One region of the Pseudoduganella sp. UC29_106 genome, then DNA from elsewhere that is predicted to be linked to it. Evidence: predicted binding sites of a transcription regulator. Region 1 holds the regulator's gene; the other holds the start of a gene.

Evidence for each region. Region 1 encodes FliA, which starts transcription of late flagellar genes. Its sites were predicted from a motif close to CTAAAGTTTNNNNNNNNNNNGCCGNTA; they were not measured.
Region 2: a site for FliA is predicted at 5,226-5,252, ahead of ACHMW6_RS07765 (flagellar protein FliT). Genes of this name have one in related genera too.

What each region holds. Positions count from the first base shown of each region.
Region 1 covers NZ_CP171977.1:5,464,853-5,471,303, reverse strand. Annotated here, with positions in the region: gene flhA (flagellar biosynthesis protein FlhA) at 1-313, shown strand, start outside; gene flhF (flagellar biosynthesis protein FlhF) at 616-2,052, shown strand; partial or broken gene ACHMW6_RS27395 (MinD/ParA family protein) at 2,045-2,864, shown strand; gene ACHMW6_RS27390 (RNA polymerase sigma factor FliA) at 2,887-3,618, shown strand; gene ACHMW6_RS27385 (flagellar motor protein) at 3,600-4,346, shown strand; gene motD (flagellar motor protein MotD) at 4,348-5,139, shown strand; gene ACHMW6_RS27375 (hypothetical protein) at 5,057-6,346, opposite strand.
Region 2 covers NZ_CP171977.1:1,450,175-1,456,625, forward strand. Annotated here, with positions in the region: gene ACHMW6_RS07735 (DUF692 family multinuclear iron-containing protein) at 1-374, shown strand, start outside; partial or broken gene ACHMW6_RS07740 (hypothetical protein) at 466-783, shown strand; gene ACHMW6_RS07745 (hypothetical protein) at 989-1,273, opposite strand; gene ACHMW6_RS07750 (RNA-binding S4 domain-containing protein) at 1,300-1,536, opposite strand; gene fumC (class II fumarate hydratase) at 1,600-2,997, opposite strand; gene ACHMW6_RS07760 (hypothetical protein) at 3,192-4,493, shown strand; gene ACHMW6_RS07765 (flagellar protein FliT) at 4,920-5,183, opposite strand; gene ACHMW6_RS07770 (HDOD domain-containing protein) at 5,299-6,114, opposite strand; gene ACHMW6_RS07775 (M13 family metallopeptidase) at 6,309-6,451, shown strand, end outside.

The DNA of each region.
Region 1 (6,451 bases):
CGGCGGCGAGCTTTCCGTGATGACGCTGGATAACCGCCTCGAGCGGCTGCTGATGCAGGCGCTGACCACCGGCGGCGGCGACACGGCCGGCATCGAGCCGGGCCTGGCCGACACCATCGCCCAGCAGGCCGCGCAAGCCGCCGCGCAACAGGAAGCGCTGGGCGTGACGCCGGTGCTGCTGGTGCCGGGCCCGCTGCGCGCGCTGCTCTCGCGCTTCCTGCGCCGCGCGCTGCCCCAGCTGAAAGTGCTGTCGCACGCCGAAATCCCCGAAACGAAAACCATCCGCGTCACCTCCCTCGTCGGTGCCCAATAACCCCCTGGGGTCAGATCCGACATTCGGACACGAGCTCAGCAAAAGGTGCGGCTCATAGGGAGCGCGTTCGCTCCGCATTCTGATGAGCTCGCGGCGGAAGGGCATTTTCTGCCACGGTTTGGTGCTTACTCTGCGTGTATTTGCACAATTCGGTATCAGGGCCGAGTTCGTGTCCGAATGTCGGATCTGACCCCAAGGTTGGGCGGCAAATAAGGGGGGAATTCCCAAGCTGTTCGTTCGATGGTTTCTCCAGTGCATCGTCAATAATTTCACCATCAACGTGAAAGACTGCAGGAGTAGCAATGAACGTCAAAAAATTCACCGCGCCGACTTCGCGCGAGGCGCTGCGCAAGGTGCGCGAGGCCCTCGGGCCGGATGCCGTGATCCTCTCCAATCGCCCGGTCGATGGCGCGGTGGAGATCTTGGCCCTGGCCAATGACGATGCCGCTTCGCTGGCCATGCCGGCTGCAGACTCGCCGATGGCCGCGCCGGAGCCGCAACTGGAGCTGTCGCCCCAGCCCTTCGACCAGCGCGTGGAGCCGCTGCTGCCGCAGGAACCGGAAGCGCCGGTCGAGCGCGCGATGCCGCGTCCAGCCCGCGCGGTTGCCCGTGAAGGCGAAGCGACGCCACGTTCGGCCGCTTCCGTTGCCGCTGCCGCCGCCGCAGCCCGCGCACTGCCACCGCGCCACGTAGCTCGCCCAGCACCGGCCGCGGCGCCAGTCACGCCAGCCTTCGACATGGACCGCATCACCGCCCTGGTCGCGGAAGCCGTCGCCGGCGCGAAAGCCAGCGCTGCGGCGGAAATGAGCACGATGATGAACGAGCTGCGCGCCATGCGCGGCATGATGGAGTCCCAGCTGGCCGAGATCGCCTTCAGCAGCGGTCAGCAGCGCGAGCCGCACAAGAACGCCGTGCTGCGCGACATGCTGGCGGCCGGCTTCTCGGCCCAGCTGTCGCGCTACCTGGTGGACAAGCTCCCCGCCGGCATCGATGCCCAGCGCTGGATGCGTAACGCCCTGGCGCGCAACCTGAACGCCATGAGCAATGAAGAGGCGCTGATCCAGCAGGGCGGCGTGTTCGCCCTTGTCGGCCCGACCGGCGTCGGCAAGACCACCACCACCGCCAAGCTGGCCGCGCGCTGCGTGATGCGCCACGGCCCGGAAAAGCTGGCCCTGATTACCACGGATGCCTATCGTATCGGCGCCCACGAACAGCTGCGCATCTACGGCAAGATCCTCGGCGTGATGGTGCACTCGGTGAAGGATGAAGCCGACCTGCGCATCGCCCTGAAGGAATTGAGCAAGAAGCACACCGTGCTGATCGACACCGTCGGCGTCAGCCAGCGCGATCATATGGTGGAAGAGCAGGTGGCCATGCTGCAAGGCGCCGGCGCCAATGTGAAGCGCCTGCTGTGCCTGAACGCCACCTCGACCCAGGAAACCCTGTCCGAAGTGGTGCGCGCCTACCAGGGCAGCGGCCTGGCTGGTTCCATCATCACCAAGCTGGATGAGGCGGCGTCGATCGGCAGCGCGCTGGATGTGGTGATCCGCCACAAGCTGAACCTGTTCTATGTGTCCAACGGCCAGCGCGTGCCGGAAGACCTGCACCTGGCTGATCCGGCCGCCCTGATTGAGCGCGCCTTCAGCGGCGCCAAGTCGCAACTGGCGGACGCCGACCTGCCCCTGCTGATGGCCAACGCCGGCCACGATGCTTCCCTGCGCGAGGTGCACCTTGGCTAATTTCGATTTCGACCAGGCCGAAGGCCTGCGCCGCATGCTGGCGGGGCCGCGTCCCCGCCTCGTCACCTTCCTCTCCGCCACCCCGCAGGACGACAAGGGCATGATGCTGGTAAACCTGGGCGCCTCGCTGGCCCAGGCCGGCAACGATGTGCTGCTGGTCGATGCCTGCGCCAGCGCCCACGGTGTGGCGTCGCGTCTCGGCGTCGATGGCGGCGCCAGCCTGTTGAACGTGGCGCGCCAGCAGTGCGGCCTGAACCAGGTCATCCACGCCGCCCCGCAAGGTTTCAATGTGGCGCAGATGACGCGCGGCGAAAGCCGCCGCGGTCCGGACGAAGGCCGCCGCCTGGCCAAGGCTTTCGATGTGCTGGTCAAGCAAACTGGCATCACGCTGGTGGACGGCGAATTCGATGGCGAGGCTTTCCCGGTGCCCGTGATGGCTTCCTCGGAAATCGTCGTGCAAGTGTCGAACAGCGCGGCATCCATCAAGAATGCCTACCTGATGATCAAGCGCCTGAACCACGAACTGGGTCGCCGCCCCTTCGGAATTCTCGTGACGGGCGCCTCGGAAGCCGAGGCGAGGGTGGTTTCACGATAATATGGCACAAGCGGCAAGCCGTTACCTGGCTGTGAACCTTGTCTCCATGGGTTCGGTTCCGGCCGACGAGTACCTGCATCGTGCAGCACGCCTGGGGCGCGCGGTGGTCGATGCCTTTCCGCTGGCCGGTGCGTCGGTCGCGTTCCGTCAACTGGCCGGACGCTTTGCGCTGGCTGGCTCGCCATCACACTTTGCAGGGAGCAGCAACCATTTTTGAGCCTCAAAAGAACTAGAACTATATGTACACGGTCAAAGGGAAAGTAGACAAGGACTCTCTGCTGACGGAGCACATGCCGTTGGTTAAGCGTCTTGCCCACCACATGAAGGCCAAGCTGCCGCCGAGCGTGGAAGTCGATGACCTGGTACAGGCCGGCATGATTGGCTTGCTCGATGCAATCAACCGCTATGAAGAAACCCACGGCGCCCAGTTCGAGACTTATGCGGTGATGCGCATCCGCGGCGCCATGCTGGATGAGCTGCGCTCGTCCGACTGGATGCCGCGTTCGATGCGGCAGGATATGCGCAAGATCGAAAATGCGATGGCCGTGCTGCAGCAGCGCCTGGGCCGCCCGCCGAGCGAATCGGAAGTGGCGAAGTCGCTCAAGCTGTCGCTGGCGGATTACCAGGAAATGCTGTCCGAAGGCGGCGGCCACCAGCTGGTCTACTACGAAGACTTCCACGACGAGGATGGCAATGATTCCTTTCTCGACCGCTATGCGCACGACGAGGACGCCGATCCGCTGCGCGCGCTGCTGGACACCGACTTCCGCCAGGCCGTCATCGACGCCATCGATGCGCTGCCGCCGCGCGAGAAGATGCTGATGGGCCTCTACTACGAGGAAGAGCTGAACCTGAAGGAGATCGGGGCCGTGATGGGCGTGTCCGAATCACGGGTCTCGCAACTGCATACCCAGGCTGTGGCCCGCCTGCGTGCAACGCTGAGGGAGCAGGCATGGACTGGTCCAGCGTAGCCGGTGTCCTGCTGGCGATTGCCGGCATCATCATCGGCCAGGGGCTGGAAGGCGGCAAAGTTACTTCATTGCTGCAGCCTGCGGCATTTGCCATCGTCGTCATCGGCACCTTCGGCGCCGTCATGCTGCAAACGCGGCTGCCGACCCTGCGCCGTGGCCTGTCCATGCTGCGCTGGGTCTTCCGTCCGCCGCTCGACAACCGCGCCGTGCTGGCGCGCGACATCAATGCCTGGAGCCTGGCCGCGCGCCGCGACGGCTTGCTGGCGCTGGAGCGCTACATGCTCGCGTCCAAGGACAAGTTCATCGCCAAGGGCCTGCGCATGATCGTCGACGGCATCCAGCCGGACAAGATGCGCCAGATGCTGGACATGGAAATCACCGCCTTCGAAACCGCCGAACGCCAGGCCGTGCGCATCTGGGAATCGGCGGCCGGCTATTCGCCCACCATCGGCATTCTCGGCGCGGTGCTGGGCCTGATCCACGTGATGGAAAACCTGACCGATCCGAGCAAGCTCGGTTCCGGCATCGCCGTGGCCTTCGTCTCCACCATCTACGGCGTGGGCCTGGCCAATCTGTTCTTCTACCCGATCGCCAACAAGTTGAAGACCATCGTCACGCGCCAGGTCTACCAGCAGGAGCTGGCGGCCGCCGTGTTCTACGATATCGCCACCGGCGACTTCACCCGAGTGATCGACGAGCGCATCGCGACCCTGCTGCGGGAGCCGTGACATGCAGTACCGCCGCGCGCGCAGGAAGTTTGACGACGAGCCGGAGAACCACGAGCGCTGGCTGATTTCGTATGCCGATTTCATCACGCTGCTGTTTGCCTTCTTTGTGGTGATGTACGCGATTTCCTCGGTCAATATCGGCAAGTACAAGGTGTTTTCCGATGCCCTTGGCGATGCGTTCGGCGGCCAGGGCGCGGCGCCCTTGGTCAACACGGAAGTGCAGAACATCCCCATCCCCAATCCCGCCCAGCGCCGGCGCGCGGAACAGATCCGCAAGGAGAAGGAGCAGATGACGCGCCTGGCCAACGACCTCGCCGCCACGCTGGCGCCGCTGGTCAAGGAGGGCAAGGTGAAGGTCACGCAGAACAGCCGCGGCGTGAGCGTGGAGATCAACGCGTCCGTGCTGTTCAATCCTGGCGATGCGCGGCTGACGTCCGAGTCGCGCGAGGCGCTGACGGCGGTGGCTTCGCTGCTCAAGGATGATCCGCATGCGGTGCAGGTGGAGGGGCATACGGACAAGATGCCGATCAAGAACGCCAGCTTCCCGTCCAATTGGGAATTGTCTGCCATGCGCGCGGGGACGGTGGTGCGGCTGTTCATCGAATCCGGCGTGGCGCCGGAGCGCATGACGGCCGTGGGACATGCGGACAATCACCCCGTGGCTTCCAACGATGATCCCGAGGGCCGCGCACGCAATCGGCGCGTGGCCGTCACGATCCTGTCTGCGATTCCTGATCCTTCGACCGAGATTCCGCGCGGGGCGCCAGCGCAGCCCGTCCCTGCGCCGCGCTGACAGGGCGCCGCCAGATGGCGCCCGCGCCCGCGGCGCCTATTACGACAACGAGCAGCATCGCAACCGGCAGCGGTACCGGTTGCCCAGCGGCGCGCGAGATGGACACGCCTTCGCGCAATTCGGCAGGGAAGGGACGCGGCTCGGTCGGCACGATCTGCCATTTGCTGCGATCCTGCGGCGTGCGGGCGCGGTACTCGGCGATGCTGTAGACGGGCGCCGAGCCGGAGGCGCGGCTGGACGGCACTTGCGGCACGCGCAGCAGCAGTACCGCTTCCACATCCTCATGCAATTGCCGCTCGAAAGCGCTGAGCGTGCGTCCGCTCTGGCCGCCGAGCACGGCCAGCAGGTCGCGGCCGATGGCGTCGAAGGCCACCGCCGGATACAGGCGCGTTTGCTCTTCGCTGAAATAATCGTAGGCTTTGCGGCCGCTTTGCAGGCTGGCGTCGCTGGCCGCCATATAAGCGTAGGCGCCGATGGCCTGCATGCGTCCCGTCGGGCCTTGCGGCGGGATGTGCCAGCCAAGGCTGCGCAGCATGTCCACGCTGATGCCGGCGCAGTTGGCTGCGGCGTGCTGGTAGGTGAAAGCGTGGCGGTAGAAGTGCTCGAAGGTGCGCTGGATGCCTTGCTGGTAGGCGGCGGCCGTGCGCTCGCTGCGCAGCACGGCGACCAGCAGCCATGACGGGCGGTAGTAGCTTTGGCCGCTGTTCAGGTCCATCAGGTAGGCGTCCATCGGCGTCATCGAAGCGATGATGCCTTTTTCGCTGACGTTGTCCAGGTTGTAGAAATTGTTCACCAGCCAGTCGGACCATTCGCCTTGCGGGCCGAGCTTGCCGGTGGCGATGGCGAAATGTCCGCCGTGGGCTTCGTCATCGTCGCCTTGCGCGCCATTCAGCATGACGGCCAGCACGGGCTTGTTCGACCACGCGGTCTGCACGCAGGGGCGCTTCCAGATCAGGCGCGCGGCGAACTGGCTGCGGGCGCCGCCGTGGTCGGCGCGCACCCAGGCTTGCAGTTCGTCCGGCGAGCGCAGGGGCGAGAATTGGGCGGTGGACGGCGTGATCGTGTAGTCGCGCGGCCAGATGGTGCGGGCGGTGAAGGTGTTGCCGTCCAATGTGCCGCGCAGGCTGACGGCGCGCTGGCGAAAGAAGTCCAGCGTGCTGTCGTTGAACCAGGAGCGGTTGCTGGCGATTTTCGGCGCCAGGCGCATCGCGAAGCTGTCGCCGTTGTCGGCGCGCAGGCTGCGGCCATCGGATGACAGCGTGGCCGATTCAATGCGCTCGGGGGCGCCCAGCCAGACCAGGGCGGGCAGGGA
Region 2 (6,451 bases), 3.3 Mb from region 1:
ATCGCTTCGGTGCGGACCTTGCCGGGTTCCTGGAGGGATTCCAGTACACGACCGACCTGCCGTATTTGCCGGATATGGCCCGGCTTGAGTGGCTGCTGCACCGCGCGCATTACGCACCTTCAGCGGACACGGTCGATGCGCAGGCACTGGCCAGGATTCCGGCTGAGGAAATCGAGTCTGTAACGATGGAGTTGGCGCCCACGGTGCAGTTGTTCGCGTCCGATTGGGCTGTGGTGCAGCTCTGGCTGGCGCACCAGGATGAGCAGGGCGCAGAGTTCCCGCAGGAGATGCGGCAGGCAAGCCACGCAGTGGTGGTAAGGCCGAATGGAAGACGGCCGTCGTGCCGCAATCGGCGGCGGCGCACGGCGCGCTGAGCGTGCTGCAACAAGGCGCCACCTTCGGGGAAGCGCTGGATGAAGCCTTCGAGCGCGACGAGGCATTCGACGTGGCCGCGCACTTGCAACAGTGGCTGGAGCAGGGCGTGTTCAGCGCCGTGCAGCAGCCAGAGGGGAGGAGAAAGAACATGAACGCAATTCTGCAAGCACACCGCCAGCTGAGCCGGTTCGACGAAGCACTGAGCGACTGGGGCGCGTCGCTCGCCAGCCTGGCCCTGCGCTGGTACATCGGCTGGCAATTCTTCAAGGCCGGCCTGACGAAGATCCGCGACTGGACGCCACGCTGGCCCTGTTCCAGGATGAATATCATGTCCCGCTGCTGCCGCCGGAGCTGGCCGCGTATATGGGCGCAGGCGGCGAACTGCTGCTGCCGCTGCTGCTGTTCGCCGGCGTGATAACAAGGCCGGCCGCGCTGGCGCTCTTTTGCGTGAATGCGATGGCAGTGATTTCGTATCCGCAGCTGTTCAGCTTTGAATGCCCGGCCGCTATCAATGACCACTTCTTCTGGGGCGCTGGCCTGTTACTGCTGGTGGCGTACGGACCCCGGCCGCTTCTCGCTGGACGCGATGCTGTCGCAGCGGCCGAAGTAGGGCTTAGTGGAAGGCTCGCATCAGCCTGGCTTCGCCGGACGTGTCCTGATGCTGCAGGTTGGCCTGGTGGGTGGCGGCGATCATGCGGTCGAGCTGGGCGTCTTCGAATCGCTCCAGCTCCGCGGTGGCGGCCAATAGTGCCTGCGCCAGCTTGGCGCGTGCGCTCTGGTAGGGCAGGCTCTTGTAGTGGTCGGTGTTTTTCAGCAGTTCCTCCGCGTTCTCGATGACTTGTCGCAAGTCACCGATCAGGCGTTCCTGAGTCTGCATATCGCGTTCAGGGCTGTCCATGCTGCTCCCCTTAACCGAAGTGGTGGTCAGGCCCCGTCTGCGCCGCCTTCGCCGATCACCGTGATGAGAACGTCACCAAGCCGGACTTGTTGTCCGGCCCGGATCTTGCAAGTTTTGCGCAGCTCCTGCTTGCCGTCGACGTAGACTTCACCGCTCGCGACGATTTGCTTGCCAGCGCCGCCACTGTCACATAAACCGACTACTTTCAGGAGCTGATTCAGCTCGATGTACTCGGCTGTCAAATCAAAACTTACTTTCTGCATTGTATTCCTCTTTGCGTTTGCTTGCGCTCGCATGGATCAGTTTGGTGCCGTTTCTACAACTCATTAACCCTTGGCTCCCGGCTTGGTCATTGCCAAAGGATCAATCCATTGGTCGAATTGCCCGGATGTTACGAAAGCCAGCGCCAGAGCCGCTTCCTTCAGCGTCGTGCCCTCGTGTTGTGCCTTCTTGGCGATTTGAGCGGCGCGATCATAACCGATATGCGGCGCCAGCGCAGTGACGAGCATCAAAGAGCGCTCCATCAGCTCGCCAATGCGTCCATGGTTGGGCTCAATGCCGTGGACGCAGTGTTCTTCGAAGCTGACCATGCCGTCGGCCAGCAGGCGTGCGCTCTGCAGGAAGTTGTGCGCAATAAGGGGCTTGAAGACGTTCAGTTCGAAGTTGCCGGAAGCGCCGCCGACGGTGATGGCGACGTCGTTGCCGAAGACCTGGCAGCACAGCATGGTCAGGGCTTCGCACTGGGTCGGATTGACCTTGCCCGGCATGATCGAGCTGCCCGGCTCGTTTTCCGGGATGGTGATTTCGCCCAGGCCGGAGCGGGGGCCGGACGCCATCCAGCGGACGTCGTTGGCGATTTTCATCAGGGCGGCGGCCAGGGTTTTCAGGGCGCCGTGGGCGGCGACGAGCGCTTCGTGTCCCGCCAGGGCGGCAAATTTATTGCCGGCGCTGCGGAAGGGCAGCTTCAGGGTGTGCTCGAGCTCGGCCGCGATGCGGGTGGCGTATTCGGGATGGGCGTTGAGGCCTGTGCCCACAGCGGTGCCGCCAGCCGCCAGTTCCAGCACGGCAGGGAGAGTGGCCTTAATGGCGTGCTCGGCATAGTCGAGCTGGGCGACGTAGCCGGAGAATTCCTGGCCCAGGGTCAGCGGCGTCGCGTCCTGCAGGTGAGTGCGGCCGATCTTGACGATATCGGCGAAGGCCGCCGACTTCTCGGCGAGCGTGGTGCGCAGCTTGTGCAGGGACGGCAGCACGTGGTTGTGCACGGCCTGGGCGGCGGCCACGTGGATGGCGGTCGGGAAGATGTCGTTCGAGGACTGGCCTTTGTTCACGTCGTCATTCGGATGCAGCATGCGCGACTCGCCGCGCACGCCGCCCATCAGCTCGGAGCCGCGGTTGGCCAGCACTTCGTTCATATTCATGTTCGACTGCGTGCCGGAGCCGGTTTGCCACACGGCCAGCGGGAATTCCGCGGCGTGCCTGCCCTCAAGGACTTCATCGGCGGCCTGCATGATGGCGACGGCTTTGGCATCGTCCAGCATGCCGAGGTCGAGGTTCACCTTGGCGGCGGCGCGCTTCACGCTGGCCAGTGCTGCCACCAGTTCGGGCGGCATTTTCTCGGTCGAGATCTTGAAGTGCTCCAGCGAGCGCTGGGTCTGCGCGCCCCACAACTGGCCGGCGGGCACTTTGATCGGGCCAAAACTATCCTTCTCGATGCGAGTTTCCATGGCGACCTCTTGTTGGTTGGTGATCATTTAATTCTAACCCGCGAGGGAATTTCCGTCTGGCAGGGGTTCATATTCACGTTTTTTCGCCGTTATAGCCGTTACACCTTCGAAACTGCTCTGAACCATGCCGCGTTTATTTGTTCCTGCCTTGATGATGTCTGTGGCCCTGTCTGCGTCCGGGGCGGAACTCGGGGATGTTTCGGTCCGGTCGCATGTCCGGACAGCAGCTTTCGGCGGATATCGAGCTGCTTGATCTTTCTTCGGCGGACCTGGCCAATCTCCAGGTCCGGCTGGCGTCGCCCGACGTGTTCGCCGGCGCGCGCGTGACCATGAATCCGGCGCTGGCAGGGCTGAATATGTCCGTTTATAAGGACGGCTCGCGCCGCGTGCTGCATCTGACCACTTTGCAGCCGGTGAACGCGGAGCTGGTGCACATATTTTTTGAGCTGAGCAGCGGCGGCAGGCAGATTGTCCGTACCGCCAGCCTGTGGTTGACGCGCGAGACTGTGCCGGCGCGGACGGCCATTGCCGCCGCTCCCGCAGTTCCCGCCGCGCTCGTCGCTCCCGCCGCCTCCGCCGCCAGTGCGGCGCCATCCGTTGCCGCGACCGTGCCGGCGGCCAGTTTGTCCGCGCCGGCAGTTGCGTCGCCCACTGTTGCCCGGGCGCCCGTGAGCCCGGCGTCACGGCTCTTGGCCGCGCCCCAGCAGCAGGCCACCCCATCCCGCCCGTCGCCGGACGAGGAAATGATGAAGGCCGCTGCGGAGCGCGCATTTGCCGCGCGCCGTCCGGCACTTGCAAGCCCGACAGCAGCCCCCGTTGCCCGCCCGATTGCCCCTGCCGCTGTCCAGCCTGCGAAGCTGGCCATGGCGCCCGCGCGTCCAGCCGAGGCATGCTCGCCGGCCCTGATCGAGGCGCGCGCCCAGCAATGCGCGGCGATGGACGCGAGCAATAAGGAACTGACCACCAAGCTGGTGGACCTGGAGGGCAAAGTGAAGCGCTTGCAATCGGCAATGGTGGCGGCGCCTGCCTCAACGCCAGCCCAGGCGACGTCGTCCCCATTCGCGGCGAAGCCGGGCGCAGCGCAAAAAACAGAGCCGGCGCGGGAACCGGTTATGCCTGATAAGACGGCCGCCACACAAACCGCATCTGGCGCGATCACGGACGCGCGGGCCCGCGCCCCCGACAAGCCTGCCGAGCCTGCGAAAAAGCCTGAAGAAGCCAGGCACACGAAGGACGCCAGGCCGGCCGCCGCGTCCGCTGCGCCAGAAGAAAAGCCAAAGAAAATGTCCCGTCCCCGCCTGATCAGCCTGATCGCCGGCGGCGCGCTGGGTTTGCTGGCGCTGATGGGCGCGACAGTCCACCTGGTACGCAAGCGCCGCGCCAAAGGCGGTCCATTGAAGATCTGGCAATCCTTCCGCAGGAAAGACAAGGCCGAAAGCCCGGTCGAGCCGACGATGAGCGAAGCCACCGAAAGTGCTTTCGAGGCCACTTCCTAAAAGTAAGTTGTGTTGCCTTTTTGGCCCTCGACATGAATTTTTGAGCTGCGTTATACTGGGCTCACACGGACCGGGTTCTGCCGCAGCCACCACCGATAGCGTGGCGCGATCAGCGGAGTTCCGTTGACGAAACGACCCGGCCTGGAAGCAGTTCATAGCCGACTGAGCGCATATGAACGCCGGGTGCAACCGGCGCTGAGGCGACGCCAGGAGATACCTGGTGTTCGCCCCACCCCAATACCTGAAGAAGCGCCTCCATCGAGGCGCTTTTTTTCATTTAAAACCCACGGCGTGAACCAGGTGTCTGCCACATCGTGGCAGACACCAGCTTTTTGCCTGTGGTTTTGTTTAGTGTCAGCGGCGCGCAGGCGGTGAAAAAGCAAAAAGGCGCCGGGAGGCGCCTTTGAAGGTGGAAGAGCAGGGCAATCAGCCGTTCAGTCGCCCCATCCAAGGTTCGGTCACGTCGCGGATAGCGCGGTCGTTGGCCATGATTTGCTTCAGCAGGGCGATTTTGCGTGCGCGGGCGTCACCTTGCAGGGGAGCGGCGCCGCCGATTACTGCCACCGACTCAGCGGCGCATTGATTTTCCAGGCTGTTCAGGCTGCTCCAGTCGTTCGCACGTGCGGCCGCGACCATTTGATTGGTCAAACCGGCAATGTTTTCGTACATCGAGAGAACCTGATTGCTCATTTTCATCCTGACAAGTGGAAACGGAGTACCGCTTGTCAGGATTTACGTCAGGCGCGGGAAGAACTTTAGGGTTTTTTCAAAATATTTTTAAAAATATTTAGATGTTGCCGAAAAGTTACTTGATCAGCTCGTCCAGGCCGGCGCTCAGCTCGTCCAGCGGCGGCATTTCGTCGATCAGGGCGTTGTCTTCGAGCCCCAGACTGTCGGCCACATCGGTCGGGTAAACGGCTGCGATTTCTTCCGAGCCCAGCTTGTTTTCGTCGACGCGGGCGCGCCACGCGGCCAGGTGGACCACGGCGGCCAGCGCGTCGTCGTCCGGGGAGGGGATGGCGGAAATGGTGCTGGAGAAGATTTCCGGGAATTTCCAGCGGCGCGCCAGTTCGGCGCCCACGTCCGCATAGTTATAGCCGAAGGATGCCAGCTCGGCATCGAGACGGCGCTCGTCCAGCGGCGCGGCGATCTTGTCGAGCTGCTGGGCCTGCTCGGGCATGCCGGCGTGGATCACCAGCTGGCCGATGGCGTGCATCATGCCGATGGTGAAGGCGAGGTCGGTGTTCTGCTTGGTGTGGCGGGCGATCCATTTGGCGCCAACGGCGGTGCGCAGGCTGTAGCGCCAGAACTGGCGCAGGTCCATGCCGGGCACGGTCTTGAAGCCGCTCACCATGCCAGAGCTGATGACCAGGGTGCGCACGGTCACGAAGCCCAGCATCAGGACCGCATCCTCCACCGTGCCGATGCTGCGCGACACGTGGTAATAGGCGGAATTGGCCAGGCGCAGCAGTTTGGCGCTCAGGACCGGGTCAGCCGAGATTTTCTTGGCAATTTCCTCCGTCGATACGCTGGCCTTGTCGAAGCTGCTGATCAGTTCATCGACGACCTTGGGTGCGGTGGGCAGCGCGGTCGGATGCTGGAACAGGGCTTCGAGTTTCATAAGGTTCTCCTTGGTAGTGATGTTTCCTAGATGAACTATATAGCGATTCCGTCCGGCCGGGGACGTTTTTATGCGGCCGGTCCCCGGAATTTGCATTCTGTCGCAACAGGGTCGCATTTGAAATGCTCTGCCATTAGAGTGCAGGCTGGCCCACCACGCCAATAAATATTTCAAATTTAATAAGGGACCCAATCATGCAAGCATCCATCCGCTGGACGCCGATCAAGACCGCCATTACCCTGGCGATGTGCGGCGCCACCCTGGCCCTGACCCCGGCCATGGCGCAGCAAGCCGCCTCCGGCTCCGTCCAACAATCCGCGCCGGCCGCCGTGCAGGC